3 regions of the Shewanella woodyi ATCC 51908 genome follow, and region 2 is predicted to be linked to each of the others. Evidence: predicted binding sites of a transcription regulator. Region 2 holds the regulator's gene; each other region holds the start of a gene.
The links. The regulator ArgR, encoded in region 2, controls arginine synthesis, uptake and breakdown. The targets are predictions, from matches to a motif close to ANTGAATANNTATTCANT.
Positions count from the first base shown of each region.

Region 1: SWOO_RS03370 (aspartate aminotransferase family protein) is a predicted target of ArgR. The motif match lies at 2,296-2,313, and genes of this name have one in related genera.
Region 3: SWOO_RS18130 (YjiH family protein) is a predicted target of ArgR. The motif match lies at 1,892-1,909, and genes of this name have one in related genera.

Region 1 is NC_010506.1:905,754-910,229, reverse strand. It holds gene astA (arginine N-succinyltransferase) at 1-711, opposite strand, end outside; gene SWOO_RS03370 (aspartate aminotransferase family protein) at 851-2,068, opposite strand; gene SWOO_RS03365 (HDOD domain-containing protein) at 2,592-3,734, opposite strand; gene SWOO_RS03360 (cation:proton antiporter family protein) at 4,034-4,476, shown strand, end outside.
Region 2 is NC_010506.1:1,311,031-1,317,647, forward strand. It holds gene ggt (gamma-glutamyltransferase) at 1-539, shown strand, start outside; gene SWOO_RS05090 (Dyp-type peroxidase) at 700-1,635, shown strand; gene argR (transcriptional regulator ArgR) at 1,708-2,178, opposite strand; gene mdh (malate dehydrogenase) at 2,515-3,450, shown strand; gene ispB (octaprenyl diphosphate synthase) at 3,662-4,633, opposite strand; gene rplU (50S ribosomal protein L21) at 4,908-5,219, shown strand; gene rpmA (50S ribosomal protein L27) at 5,236-5,490, shown strand; gene cgtA (Obg family GTPase CgtA) at 5,624-6,617, shown strand, end outside.
Region 3 is NC_010506.1:4,291,691-4,296,166, forward strand. It holds gene SWOO_RS18125 (methyl-accepting chemotaxis protein) at 77-1,621, shown strand; gene SWOO_RS18130 (YjiH family protein) at 1,981-3,336, shown strand; gene SWOO_RS18135 (two-component regulator propeller domain-containing protein) at 3,478-4,476, shown strand, end outside.

The sequences.
Region 1 (4,476 bases), 410 kb from region 2:
CAGCGCGGGGCGGGTATTAGTATGAACTTCACCAATCACCTTTTGCGCATCTTCTGGCAGGAGACATACATAGACAGCATTTTTAGGCATCATCTCAGCCATAAACGCTTTTTGGCCTAAACCTGAAAGGTAATCAGCTTCAACAAAGTCGATCCCAAGGAAATGCTTCTGTAGCCAGTCATAGAAAGGGGAGTTACCCTCTTTATCGCTTTCACCACGCATCTCTGCAATCACTGTTTCACCGAACCTCTCCTTATGTTGAGCAAGGAAAAGAAAACGACTGCGAGATAGCATGCGACCGTTGCTATTTTTACGGTAAGAGCCACGTAAAAATAGAGTACAAAGCTCAGCGGCGCCGGTGTAATCGTGACATAAGGTCAAGGTTTCAACTTCGTTGCGAACCTCAATCTGCTCCGAATGATACACCTCAGTACCTAGCCTGTAGTGGTAGAAGGCATCTTCCATCCCCACAGCAGCCTCAATGCCACATGTACCTACAACTTCACCAGTTTCTGTGTCTTCAAGCACCATGAGATAGCCTTCATCAAAAGGCTTATCCACCTCTTTTAAAAACGAAGCTTCAACTCGGGCTATTTTATTTCTAAGTAGCTCTTCATTGACTGGCAATGACGTAAATCCGTGTCCGGATTCTTCGGCTATTTGATACAGCGCTTCAAAGTCGCTAGATCGGATAGGACGTATTATTAACATCTCTGAGTCTCCTCACTTTCACTCGGCCGCTTAACGTTCCCTGTCTACTAACTATAAGACAAGTAGAGAATCATTAAGGTTCAAGTATTCCCTATGACAAATAAGGGTATCGGTTTTATACCAATACCCTAAATGCCAATTAGGCCGCAACGACTTTAGCTACAGCACGCTCAAAGCGTACTAGACCTTCAGCAATATCTGCTTCAGGAATAACCAGAGATGGAGTAAAACGTATTACGTTTGCACCAGCAACTAAGCTCATTAAGCCTTCGCCTACAGATGCAACAAGGAACTCTTTAGCGCGTCCCTGATACTTATCATTGAGAACAGCGCCCAGTAGCAGCCCCTGTCCACGAACTTCAGCAAACACCTGATGCTTATCGTTGATCTTATTCAGACCGTCACGAAGTAGCTGCTCACGTACCTTAACGCCGTTAAGCACTTCAGGAGTGTTAACCACATCAAGGACAGCATTACCGATAGCACAAGCAAGTGGGTTACCACCATAAGTTGAACCATGAGTGCCTATCTTAAGGTGATCGGCAATCTCTTTGGTAGTCAGCATAGCTGCAATTGGGAATCCGCCGCCAAGTGCCTTAGCCGTTGTCAAAACGTCAGGTACCACGTCACCACGCATATATGCGTATAGCTCACCTAGACGACCAACACCAGTTTGAACTTCATCAAATACTAATAGTGCATTGTGCTTATCACACAAGGCACGAACCGCTTTAAGGAACTCAGGATCGACGTCGATAATTCCGCCTTCGCCTTGAAGTGGCTCCATCATAACAGCGCAGGTAGTATCAGAAATAACAGCTTCTAGTGCCGCAATATCATTGAAAGGAACATGAGTAATGCTCTGTGGCTTAGGACCGAAACCATCAGAATATGCCGCTTGACCACCAACACTAACAGTGAAGAAGGTGCGGCCATGGAAAGCTTTATCGAATGCAATAATTTGATCTTTCTCTGCACCAAACTTATCCATTGCATAACGGCGAACAAGTTTCAATGCAGCTTCGTTGGCTTCAGCGCCTGAGTTAGCAAAGTAAACACGATCAGCAAACGTTGCATCGACTAGTTTAGTCGCTAGCGCTAATGCAGGTTCGTTAGTCATTACATTTGAAAGATGCCAAAGTTTTTCACCTTGCTCCTTCAGTGCGCTCACTAAGGCTGGATGACAGTGACCAAGACAGTTAACCGCAATACCACCAGCAAAATCGATAAACTCATTCCCCTCCTGATCCCAAACTCGGCTTCCCTCTCCACGAACAGGGATAACAGCCGAAGGCGCATAGTTAGGCACCATCACATCATCAAACTGGGCTCTTGTCAGGGTCTTGTTTACGCTCATACCTTCTCATCCTTTATTGTTGTTGATGGCTCTCAAAGCCACTAGGCCCGCCTATTTTCTTTATAATAGCTCACGCTGGCGGTGCTTATTTACATTACTTAAGAGACATTAATAGCGAAAATGTGATCAAAACACCAGTTTCTTACACTCAAATAAGATCAGCAGCACATATTTATTGCATAAAGATTTGAGTTTAAGAATTATACAAGCGTTTATAACGGGGGTTTAGAGCATATTTAGTCATAAAAAAAGTTACTCCAACCCATTTTATTTAAATATTCACCACAAATGCATAGATAACAGTAAAAATGGTCCATTAATGCGAACTTAATCCTAGTTTTTCGCTTTTTGCACATGAAGAGCTTAGTTCAAAACATAAGATAGGAAAGTAAATTAACAAAAGCGCTATATAGATATCGATATCGATAGGGGAATGCCACCCCCTCAATCACAGCCTTGTTCAGCTATCCTACTAAGGCTCTGAAACAAGCAGCTTGAGGTAGCTTGGATAATAGGTAGGAGATTAGATGATATCCAGCTTGCGATAGTTTTGTGCTTTTAACCTGATAATCTCCTGCTCACTCAACTCATAATAATCGAACATGATCCGCTTCTCCTGCACAGAGAGCTCTCTCATCTCCTCCAGTAACACAACCTTAGCGTAACAATTTGCCCGAGCAACGATGGAAGCATTTTCAGAAAGCTCTTTATAGCTAAGATTATTGTCCAGCTCGGCCATCACAGCCCCCATAGCACTATCACTGAAGTTGAGCTGCTCCAACAACTGCCAGTTAAGCCTATCCCCATGCTCTATCACCAACTCATAGACTCTCTGGGAGGGAAACTCAGTTGCCAGAACGGCATCATAGAGCTCTTTGTCTCTACTATTACTCGCCTCTCGCAGCCAAACTCCCCATGTTTCTTCAAATAGTAGTGCACTATTTTTCAATACCACAGATGGCCCTAGCTGACTCAACAAGGTACAGGTATAAACAAAAACACCATCTTTTTCATGTAGCTTAGCCAAAGCTTGTGCTGCAATGGCACTCACCATGGAGTAACGCCACAATTTTCGGGTAGTCCAAAGTAGATTAGCGTGACCAGAAGGCAGCCAATTTCGTAGGCAGAAATAGGGCACAAGTAACTTAATATTCTCAATACCAATAAAATTGAGCACCAGTTTAATGTCGGTTACTTTGACATCAGAGCCTTGAGGACGCCTGTGTCTAAAAGAGGAGCTATTAACGATATTGAGTAGGTCCCTTACTAACCAAGATTCATTGGCAATCAAAGGGCGAAGACGATTAATATCAAGATTGTTACTCTGCAAAAGCTCTAACATCAGCAGCTGTGACTCATTGATCCCAGCACTTTTTATCACAGAATCTGCCGAAGCTAATCTATGGTCAACGGCACAGCTTACGGTATCGATCAACTGTTTGGACACTCGATCGAATATATCTTTAGCTTCTATCTGTTTAGTCAACCTCTCCAATACAGCTTCACGCTCAATGGCTAACTTATTGGCATCATTCTCAAGCTCGGCATCAAGCTCATCAAACATTGAGCTGGATTTTTGCTTTCCTACAATCAACTGTTGATAAAGCCTATGCTCAATCTCAATTACCTTACCAGGTCTCACTCCACCAGCTACCGATATCGCCACGCTCAATCTATCCTCAAATAAAAGCTATAAGTGATAATTTAGCACTATTTCTCAACTAAAATGATAAATTACCGATAAATCACGGCTTAATTCTTATCTCTACTCAACTTAAACACTTTAACTCTCAATAGCTTTAGCCAGTTGCAATCCCAAAAGCACAAATTTCGGCTAAAAATAACCTGCTAATCTCCTATCCCAGAGACCACAAAAAAGATAGCCGAAAAGCATTAATATTTATTTATAATTAATCTAAATCTTATAGAATAATAGGCAGTTAACTTAACCTAGCCAGGAGAGTCATGGAACCCGCCATTCTTATTATTACTTTAGCTTGTGGCATGCTTGTCAGTCGAGTCGGATTGCCACCGCTGATTGGTTACCTTGTTGCGGGCTTTGTGCTGTTTTTATTTGGAATTGACGAATCCAGCCTTCCCCTGCTCGAGCAGCTGGCGGAGTTAGGCGTAACCCTACTGCTTTTTGCAATTGGCTTAAAACTGGATATCAAAAGTCTCTTTAAAGCAGAAGTATGGGCAGGCTCTAGTCTGCACTTAATGGGCTCGATGATCTTCTTTATTCCCCTACTTAAACTACTGGGAATGCTCGGTCTGGAACAATTAACCGGACTCGAGTTTAATCAACTGGCTCTGTTGGCGTTCGCCTTAAGCTTTTCCAGTACTATTTTTGCCGTTAAGATACTGGAAGATAAGGGTGATATGCAGTCACTCTATGGCCGTGTTGCTAT
Region 2 (6,617 bases):
TGGTGTCGTTAATTCAAAGTAACTTTAGAGGGATGGGGTCGGGAATGACGCCGCCAGATTTAGGCTTTGTATTGCAAGACCGTGGTCAGCTGTTTGATCTTAGCCCTGGACGTTTTAATAGCTACGCTCCAGGTAAGCGCCCATTTCATACCATTATTCCTGCTTTTGTTACTAAAAATGGCAAGCCCTGGTTGAGTTTTGGCGTCATGGGTGGTGCCACTCAACCTCAGATGCATGCACAGATCTTGATTAACTTACTCGACTTTAAGATGAACCTACAGGAAGCGGGAGATGCACCGAGAATTTTGCACTCTGGTTCATCTCAGCCCACAGGGGAGAAGATGTCTGATGGCGGATATATTAGTTTGGAGTCTGGTTTTTCTGTTCAGACGAGAAGAGAGTTAATCAAGAAAGGTCATAGTTTAAAAGATAACTTAGGTGGGTTTGGTGGTTATCAAGCAATAGCGGTTGATCCTGATACTGGCGTTTATCGGGGTGCTTCTGAAAGCCGCAAGGATGGACAAGCTTCGGGGTATTGAACTCTCAAATCTTAGAGTTAGGTGTTAATATAGTTAAAATGTATGCTAGTTTGTTGGTGGGTAGTAATCCTATTAAATGTGCGTTAGTTAATATCATTAATAGCTAAAATTGTAGATAATGCTGCCGATAATAAATTAGTGCTAAAGGGTGATTAAAGAGATGGATAACCAGGTTATGCCTCGTGAACAGTTGGGTGTTTGTGCTGAAGGTAATTTGCACAGCGTGTATTTGATGTTTAATGCTAATGATGGCGTCGAATCTCAGTTACGACCTTGTTTAGCTAACGTAGCTCAGTATGTCTATGAGCTTAGTGATCAATATGCTGATAGCGCATTCAATGGCTTTGTTGCTATCGGTGCTAACTATTGGGATAGCTTATATCCATCAGCCCGCCCAGCGCAGTTGAAGCCGTTTCCTGCGATGAATGCAGATAATCGTGATGCGCCAGCACTTGAGTATGATCTTTTTGTGCATATTCGTTGTGACCGTTTCGATATTCTACACCTGGTTGCTAATGAAGTGTGCCAAATGCTTGAGGGGCTCGTTGAGCTTGTTGATGAAGAGCGTGGCTTCCGCTTCATGGATAATCGCGATCTCACAGGTTTTGTCGATGGCACTGAAAATCCGAAAGGGCGTAATCGCCAAGAGGTTGCATTAGTAGGTAGTGAAGATGAGGCTTTCAAAGCTGGCAGTTATATTCATGTACAGAAATATGCACATAATTTAAGTAAGTGGCATAGGCTCCCGCAAAAGAAGCAGGAGGATATCATTGGCCGTACAAAGCAGGACAATATTGAGTACGCATCTGCCGACAAACCGTTAACAAGCCACATTAAGCGAGTTAATCTCAAAGACGAGCAGGGTAATTCGATGGAGATCTTGAGACAAAGTATGCCTTATGGTTCGGTTAAAGAGCAGGGGCTTATGTTTATCTCAAACTGTGGGAACTCAGTTAACTTTGAAAAGATGCTTGAAAGTATGGTTCAGGGAGATGGGCATGGGCACCATGATCACTTACTTCACTTTACCCAAGCATTAACAGGTTCCTCTTTCTTTGCTCCTTCACTGGATTTTATGGAAAAAGCTGCGGATTAATCCTTTATAGCTACCATAAAAAAACGCACCTTAAAGGTGCGTTTTTTTATGGTATATACTCTACCTTGCTAATTAATTAGTAAAATTAAATAGTGATTTGACAGTAATTAATGTTTTGTCGATCTCTTGGATATTTGATGGCGTAATAAAGATGGTATCGTCGCCAGCAATAGTGCCCAGTATTCCTTCGGGCTTGCCTATCGAATCAAGCAAACGAGCAATAAGCTGTGCAGCACCAGGGCTGGTTCTTACAACTATCATCGCTTGGTTATGATCAACATCTAATACTAAGTTTTTCAGCGGGCTACCAGCGGTAGGCACGCCTAGTTCAGCTGGAAGACAGTACACCATCTCTTGCTTGGCGTTACGTGTACGAACAGCGCCAAACTTACTTAGCATTCTAGATACTTTGGATTGGTTGATATTGTTATAGCCTTCAGCTTGAAGCGCGATAACAATTTCACTTTGGGAGCCAAATCGCTCCTCTTTTAAAATTGCTTTAAAGGTCTTAACGAGTTCGTCTTGAGTTTTTGCTGCCTGCATAATTTTATTATTCTATATTCAAAAAACTGAGGTATTTTGAATATATTAGTCGATTTTGTCAACAAATACCCGACTTTAATGAATAAGAATGCAATTTTGTACAGCAAGGAGGCCTAAAGATCAGCCTAAGTTATATTAGTAATGGCGATATTACGCTGAAAAAGTCACTTCAAGCTTGAAATATGACGTTCTTAGACTATTTATTAATCATAATGACCATAAAAGCCTAACCACGACTAAGGGATAATTGAAATCTCTTTGTGATTCCAGTAATGTTGCCGACATCTTGAATGTAGACCTACATCACAAAACACCTAAGAAAAGACGGAGATAACTATGAAAGTTGCTGTACTTGGTGCCGCAGGTGGTATTGGACAAGCTCTTGCCCTACTACTTAAAACACAATTGCCTGCCGATTCTAAACTATCACTATATGATATTGCTCCTGTAACACCTGGTGTTGCCGTTGACCTTAGTCATATCCCGACAGCTGTAGAAGTTAAAGGTTTTGCAGGCCAAGATCCTTCGCCTGCACTTGAAGGTGCTGATGTTGTTCTTATCTCAGCGGGTGTTGCTCGTAAGCCTGGAATGGATCGCTCAGATCTATTTAACATCAACGCAGGTATCGTTAGAAACCTAGTTGAAAAATGTGCTGCAACTTGCCCTAAAGCACTTATCGGTATTATCACTAACCCAGTAAACACAACAGTTGCTATTGCTGCTGAAGTGTTGAAAGCGGCAGGTGTATACGATAAAAATCGTTTATTTGGTGTGACAACTTTAGATGTGATCCGCTCTGAAACTTTTGTTGCTGAAGCAAAAGGTCTTAACGTTGCCGATGTGAATGTCAATGTTATTGGTGGTCACAGTGGTGTGACGATTCTTCCACTTCTTTCTCAAATTGAAGGCGTGAGCTTTAGTGATGAAGAGGTTGCTGCATTAACAACTCGTATCCAAAATGCTGGTACTGAAGTTGTTGAAGCTAAAGCTGGCGGCGGCAGTGCAACACTTTCAATGGGTCAAGCGGCTTGTCGTTTTGGTCTGTCACTTGTACGTGGTCTTCAAGGCGAAGCCAACGTTGTTGAGTGTGCTTATGTCGATGGTGGCAGTGAGCATGCAGAGTTCTTCGCACAACCAATACTACTTGGTAAAAATGGCGTAGAGAAAGTACTAGCCTATGGTGATGTGAGTGAGTTTGAAGCAAACGCACGCGATGCCATGTTAGATACACTTAATGCTGACATCAAACTAGGTGTTGAGTTCGTTAAGTAATGATTGTCTGAATACATCAGATAATAAAAAAGGAGCCTAACGGCTCCTTTTTTGTACATGGATGTATTTATCCCCGATCGCAGGGATAGCGATTGAGGGGGTTGTACATGGATGTACTTATCCCAGATCGCAGGGATAGCGATTGAAGGGGTTTGTACATGGATGTACTTATCCCAGATCGCAGGGATTAGTTTTGGCAACCTATATTTAATTAATGGTTACGAGCTACCGCTATTTTAGCCAGTGAAATTAAAGCTTGCTTATAGTCACTCTCTGGAAGGATAGAAAGTGCGCCTATGGCCTTTTCAGCTTCCTCCTGAGCACGTTTATAGGTGTATTCAAGCGCGCCACAGTTATCAAGTGCTGCTAAAATGGGGTCGATACTGTCTGTACCATCACCTTTCTCAATTGCTGTGCGAATAAGCGTCTGTTCTGTTTCTGAGCCGTGGGCGATAGCATAGATAAGTGGAAGAGTGGGTTTCCCCTCAGCAAGATCATCACCTATGTTTTTACCTAGCTCTTCAGTATCAGCAGTATAATCAAGTAGATCATCTGTTAATTGGAAAGCGGTGCCTAAGTATTTACCATAGTCAGCTAAAGCGACCTGTATCTCTTTAGGGCTGTCAGCTAACACACCTGCTAAACGGGTTGCAGCTTCGAAAAGCTTGGCCGTTTTACAGTAGATGACGCGCATGTAGCTCTCTTCGGTAGTATTTGGGTCGTTGCAGTTCATTAACTGCAGTACTTCACCTTCGGCGAGCACATTGGTTGCATCGGCAAGCACTTCAAGCACCTCCATGCTACCCAGTTCAGTCATCATCTGGAATGAGCGGGTATAGAGGAAATCTCCGACTAGTACGCTGGCACTGTTACCAAAAAGGGCATTAGCAGTTTCTCTTCCGCGGCGTAACATAGACTCATCAACAACATCATCATGAAGCAGTGAAGCTGTGTGGATAAATTCAATAATGGCGGCAAGCTTCAGGTGAGCTTCACCATTATAGTCAACTGCACGTGCAGCTAAGATAGAGAGTAGGGGGCGCATACGTTTGCCGCCGCCGTTAATAATGTAGAAGCCTAACTGATTTATCAGGGCTACATCAGATTCTAGTTGTTTGTATATTAGCTTGTTGACGTTTTGCATGTCGTTGTCGGCTAACTGACGAATAGCGTTCAAATCCATATATAGGCTCTGGTTGGTGGGGAGTAATAGATATTAGACACCCCATTTATGGCTTAAATGTTATAATGAATGGGATTCTACCTAAAAATATACTCTAAGGCATCATAAGAAGCCGATACTGGGAGTAATTCCGTTCTTTTTTTATTCTTATTGAATTAGGGCTTGTCAGCTTGGTGTTCTTAGCGTAAACTCCGCGACCATTGTCATTAAAGCTTTTATACACCCCTGCCTCAGAGTTGAGCCGGCGTGTTAGAAATATCGGAGTGAAATAGCTATGTACGCTGTTTTTCAAAGTGGTGGTAAGCAACATCGTGTTGCCGAAGGCCATACTGTTCGTTTAGAGAAATTAGAAGTCGCTACAGGCGAAACTGTTGAATTTGACCAAGTTCTTTTGGTTGCAGACGGTGAGACTGTACATGTTGGTGCACCTTTAGTTGAAGGTGGTAAGGTTGTTGCTGAAGTTGTTAGCCACGGCCGTGACGAGAAGGTAACTATTGTTAAGTTCCGTCGTCGTAAGCACCACGACAAGAAAATGGGCCACCGTCAGTGGTTCACCGAAGTTAAAATTACAGCTATCAACGCTTAATTAGGAGATATAACTCATGGCACATAAAAAAGCTGGCGGTTCTACTCGTAACGGCCGCGATTCAGAAAGCAAACGTCTTGGTGTAAAGCGTTTTGGTGGTGAATCAGTTCTTGCTGGTAACATCATCGTTCGTCAACGTGGTACTAAATTCCACGCTGGTGTAAACGTAGGTGTTGGTCGTGACCACACTCTATTCGCTTTGACTGACGGTAAAGTTAAGTTCGAAGTTAAAGGTCCTAATAACCGTAAGTTTATTAGCATCGAAGGCTAATCTTTAGCTAACGCTAAGATTGCTTATTAAAGCCCCGCCTTTGGTGGGGCTTTATTGTTTATGGTAAAAATTTTTTGGCTACATGAATCACAAAGAAGTATAATTCTTTTATTCTGTGGCGCCCGGAGTAGGTATGAAGTTTGTCGATGAAGCTGTGATCAGAGTCGAAGCTGGTGATGGTGGTAGTGGTTGCGTCAGTTTTAGACGTGAGAAATATGTACCCGATGGTGGCCCAGATGGCGGCGACGGTGGTGACGGTGGCAGTGTATATCTGCAAGCCGATGAGAGTTATAACACCCTTATCGACTTTCAATTTGAACGTTTTCATCGTGCAGAGCGTGGCAAAAATGGCCGCGGTCGTGACTGTACTGGACACGGTGGCGAAGATCTAATTCTTACAGTGCCTGTTGGTACCCGTGCTATCGATGAAGAGACGCAAGAGTCTCTAGGTGATTTGACCAAACATGGTCAAAGAATGTTAGTTGCCAAAGGCGGCTTTCACGGATTAGGCAACACGCGCTTTAAGAGCAGTACTAACCGTGCACCTAGACAGAAGACTTTAGGGACACCAGGTGAAGTACGCAGCTTAAAACTTGAGTTAATGCTGCTTGCTGATGTGGGTCTTTTAGGCATGCCTAATGCGGGTAAGTCTACCTTTATTCGTTCTGTTTCAAGAGCCAAGCCAAAGGTTGCCGATTACCCATTTACTACATTAGTGCCTAACCTTGGTGTTGTTAACCCAAGACATGGTCAAAGCTTTGTTATTGCTGATATTCCAGGTCTGATTGAAGGTGCTGCAGATGGTGCAGGACTGGGTGTTCAGTTCCTAAAGCACCTTGAACGTTGTCGCGTATTACTGCATATCTTAGATATCGATCCTATTGATGGCTCTGATCCGGTAGAGTCGGCTCGTGCGATTGTTGCTGAGCTTGAAAAACACTCACCTAAGCTTGCAAGCAAGCCTCGCTGGTTAGTGATTAACAAGACCGATCTTATGCTTGAAGATGAGCTTAAAGAGCGCGTAGAAAATATCGTTAAAGAGCTTGAGTGGGAAGGCGATGTTTACACTATTTCAGCCTATAACCGCGAAGGTACGGAAGCATTAAGTCTTAAGCTTATTGATTTTA
Region 3 (4,476 bases), 3.0 Mb from region 2:
CAAACACATAAGTGATACAATTCACAAAACCGACAATTGATCTGACTTAGATTTAGCTGTTTGAACGGGAAAATTGATGAAGCCAACAAATACCCCCCAATCCGGGAGAGAGATCAAACTTAATCCAGATGATGAACTCATATCGATCACCGATAAACGCGGGGTGATCACCTACGCTAATCAAAAATTTATCGATATATCCGGCTACAGTGAATCCGAACTTATCGGTCAAAACCACAATATAGTCAGAGATCGGGAGATGCCCAGTGCTGCATTTAAAGAGCTCTGGGAGAAACTCAAAGCGGGACAATCTTGGCGTGGTGTTGTTAAAAATCGCTGTAAAGACGGTAGTTACTACTGGGTTGATGCTTTTGTTTCACCTCTTTATGAAGCTGGTCAGATAGTAGGTTATCAATCTGTACGGGTTGCCGCATCATCTCAACTTACATCTCGGGCAGCTAAGATCTACAAACGGCTAAACAGTGGTAAAGCGGTAAAAGATCCTATGTCGCTCACTCAAAAGCGAATTCTTTCAGCTGTTTGTGCCACTACAGGCTTAGCTATCGCAGGCATGTTTTGGGGTTGGGGCGTGATTCTCGCAGGTGCCCTACTGATGGGACTCAATTTAGCTATTTTTTACGATGAAGCTTTTATTGTCCCTAAAAAGCTGATGCAGATGAAACAGGATTATGACTCCGTTAGCCGCTTTGTCTATTGTGGCCGCGACACCTCATCTGTACTTGATTTTCAAATCATGTTCCAAGGCGCCAAAATCCAAGGCATATTAGGCCGCTCACAAGATAACGCCGAACAGATAGATGAGATAGCGGATCAACTTGTGGTTGCCGCCAATCAAACTCACGCAGGACTCAACCAAGAGAGCCAGCAAGTGGAACAGATGGCCAGTGCCATGGAGGAGATGAGTTCGACCATAGGCGAAGTGGCTAACAATACCCAATCGACCTCCAACAGCATAGATGAAACCTATCGCCTCTGTTTAGATAGCCGTGACTCAATGCATAGTAATACCAAAAGTATTGTGGACTTAACTCAAGCGGTCAGCGATGCTGCGGCCAACGCCAATCAACTGAATAAAGAAGCTGAACAGGTGGCAGCGGCGATGAGTGAAATTGATGCCATTGCTGAACAAACCAATCTTTTGGCGCTCAATGCTGCGATAGAAGCTGCCAGAGCTGGAGAGCAGGGACGCGGATTTTCTGTCGTTGCCGATGAAGTCAGAGTGCTCTCGAGCCGAACTCAAGAGTCGACCAATCGGATCTCTAAAAGTGTCGACAAGATGTTCTCTATGCTTTCAAGCTGGGCGGGCCAGATGGATCAAAGCCGAGTACAAGCCGAGCAGTGCGCAACACAGACTCAGGATGCAGCAGTAAAAGTCGATAATATCTACCAAGCCATCGGCACTATTCACTCTCTTGCACAGCAAAATGCCGTCGCAGCCGATCAACAGAAACAAGTTATCCATGAAATCAACAGTGTGATAAGTTCAATCAGCCTAGCCAGTGCCGAGAATCTACAAGCTGTTCACAGTGTTGAAGCCTCGGTGCTAGAGCTTAAAGAGAATGCAAACAAGGCAAAAGGGATGCGAGACACCTTTGGCTAGTTAATAGCCATCGGTATCAGCCTGGATGATACAGATGGCATAGAGATAACTATGCCATCTCTCGCTAAAACAACCACACACAACAAACAGAACCAACACACTGTTTTAACAAGTATTTTACCAAAAACCTCATAGCTAAATATCCCCCTCCTGCGCTACAATATAATTAATCAAAAAGATGCAATAACTATTCTACGGTATGCAGAATCACCGGAGTAATAGATAAGGTTTTACATACTGGAATGAAGGGGGTAATCTTGCCCTCCTTAGCATGAATGGATATTCAGTGATAATTTCACTTCGAATAAGATGATAACTTATTGGAATTGTACTGAACCGATAATTTAGAGTAAAAAAAAGTGGCAGAAAAACAAAACCATAACATTAAAACCATACTGACATTTATTATTCCGTCATTAATAGGCCTGTTACTATTTATGACCCCTATCAGTTATCAAGATGCAATTACTATCCCAATTGCGATTGTATCTAAAGGGTTACAGGCACTTCTGGGAACTTGGTTAACCGCTATCGTGACGGGCGTAGTCTGCTTTACGGCGATCGCTACAGTGGTCACTAAGCTGCTCAAACCAATATTTGTCACCCAAAATGGCTTTCTCAATTCGCTGCTAAACGTCACACCTATGTGGCTTATCATTAGGGTTTTAGGTGCGATATTTATTCTACTGACTTTTGCGCAGGTAGGTCCCGAGGCTATCCGCTCTGGCGATACGGGTGCGTTGGTACTCAATGATCTGCTTCCAGTGCTATTTTGTGTATTTATTTTCGCAGGCATGCTGCTTCCTCTTCTGCTCAACTTTGGCCTACTCGAGCTATTTGGTACCTTACTCACTAAAATTATGCGCCCTGTTTTCAATCTACCAGGACGTAGTGCCATCGACTGTATGGCATCTTGGTTAGGTGATGGTAGTGTTGGTATCTTGATGACCAGTAAACAGTATGAAGCTCGCTTCTATACCCAAAGAGAAGCCGCTGTTATTGGCACAACTTTCTCTGCTGTCTCTATTACCTTCTCTCTGGTCGTGATCTCTCAGGTAAAATTAGAGCATATGTTTGTCCCCTTCTACCTTACCGTCTGTTTTGCCGGTTTGATGGCTGCGATTATTGTGCCTAAACTGCCGCCGCTGTCTTGGAAGAAAGACACCTATATTGACGACACACCAAGACATCCTGATGATGAGGTGATCCCAGCAGGTAAAGGGGTTTTATCATGGGGCGTGGAGCAGGCGTTAAATAAGGCTTCAAAAGCTGGCGGCATAAAGCACACACTCACAGATGGTATGAAAAACGTCATTGATATGGTGTTTGGCGTGATCCCAGTCGTCATGGCAATCGGTACTGTGGCGCTCATCGTTGCCGAACATACCCCTATTTTTGACTACCTTGGTATGCCATTTATTCCGCTTCTAGAGCTACTTCAGGTACCAGAAGCAACAGCCGCTTCTAAGACTATCGTGGTTGGTTTTGCCGATATGTTCCTGCCCTCTATCTTGGCAAGTTCAATAGAGTCAGATATGACTCGATTTATCATCGCAGCCATGTCTGTTACTCAGCTTATCTACATGAGCGAAGTCGGTGCACTTTTGATAGGCAGTAAAATTCCCGTCAATATACTGGAGCTGTTTGTTGTCTTTATTCTGAGGACCTTAGTAACCTTACCTATCATTGCGGGTGTGGCTCATCTGATCTTCTAAAGATCACCACGACCTCAAACTAAAAAAGAGTGGCTGTGCCACTCTTTTTTTATTCCTATAATTACTCCTCGCACTTTTGCTATTTGCTTCTAAACTTAAAGACTTAACAACTACTAATAAGACGCAAACTAACGCTACCGGATGAGAATTTTCATTTTAAGTGTAATTTGGTTAATTGGCTGCCCTCTTTTTGCCATGGAAAACCAGCCTATTTTCGACGCCTATAAAGCGGAACAAGGGCTGTCGATGAACACTGTCAACGACATAGTGACAGATGATCAGGGGTTTCTTTGGATAGCCACTCAAGCAGGGCTTAATCGTTATGACGGAAAGCACTTTAAACTCTATCAGGCGGGCGATCATAAAGGCCCTACAGAGAAGCACATCCAAAAGCTTTTCTTCGGTAGAAAGAAACAGTTATGGTTGCTCACTAAAAGTGATGGACTAAATCTATATCAAGCAAACACTGATACCTTTATCCCCTTTAATGAGTCAAACAGCCCCCTCTCTAATACAGGTATCATAGATTTGTACCAAGATAGCCGCGGCATCTTGTGGCTAGCAACCCATGATAATGGCTTAATTCAGTACTCTCCCACCGAAAATAGGATCCTTCATCATTTTCTCTCCTCCCCAAACAATAAAGGACTTATCAGCAATCGATTAAACTTAATCTTCGGCGATCAGTTTGATCGAATCTGGTTAGTCTCTGATAAGGGGCTATCTCTAATCGAGCCTGATAATGAAATCATCAATTTCCCACAAATAAACAGTGAGCTGGGTGACAGTATAAGCAGCTTGGAAATTGGGAAAAGTAATACGCTTTGGATCGGAACCAAAGAGAGAGGTTTGTACCTATTTGATATTCAAACAGGAGCACTTAAACCGATAACCGCTGCATCACAACTCGAAAATGACACCGTCACTCACCTTAAAAAAGACAAATTTGGTAAGCTCTGGATTGCAGTTCACGGTAAAGGATTAGCCAGATATTCCCCCCAATCAAATAAGCTTCTCTATTTTGACAGTGCAGCAGAGGATAAACACAGTCTCAATAGTGTACATGTGACCTCCTTTGCTATAGACAGCGAACATCAACTTTGGGTCGGCACCCGTGGCGGAGGACTGAATAAAACTTAT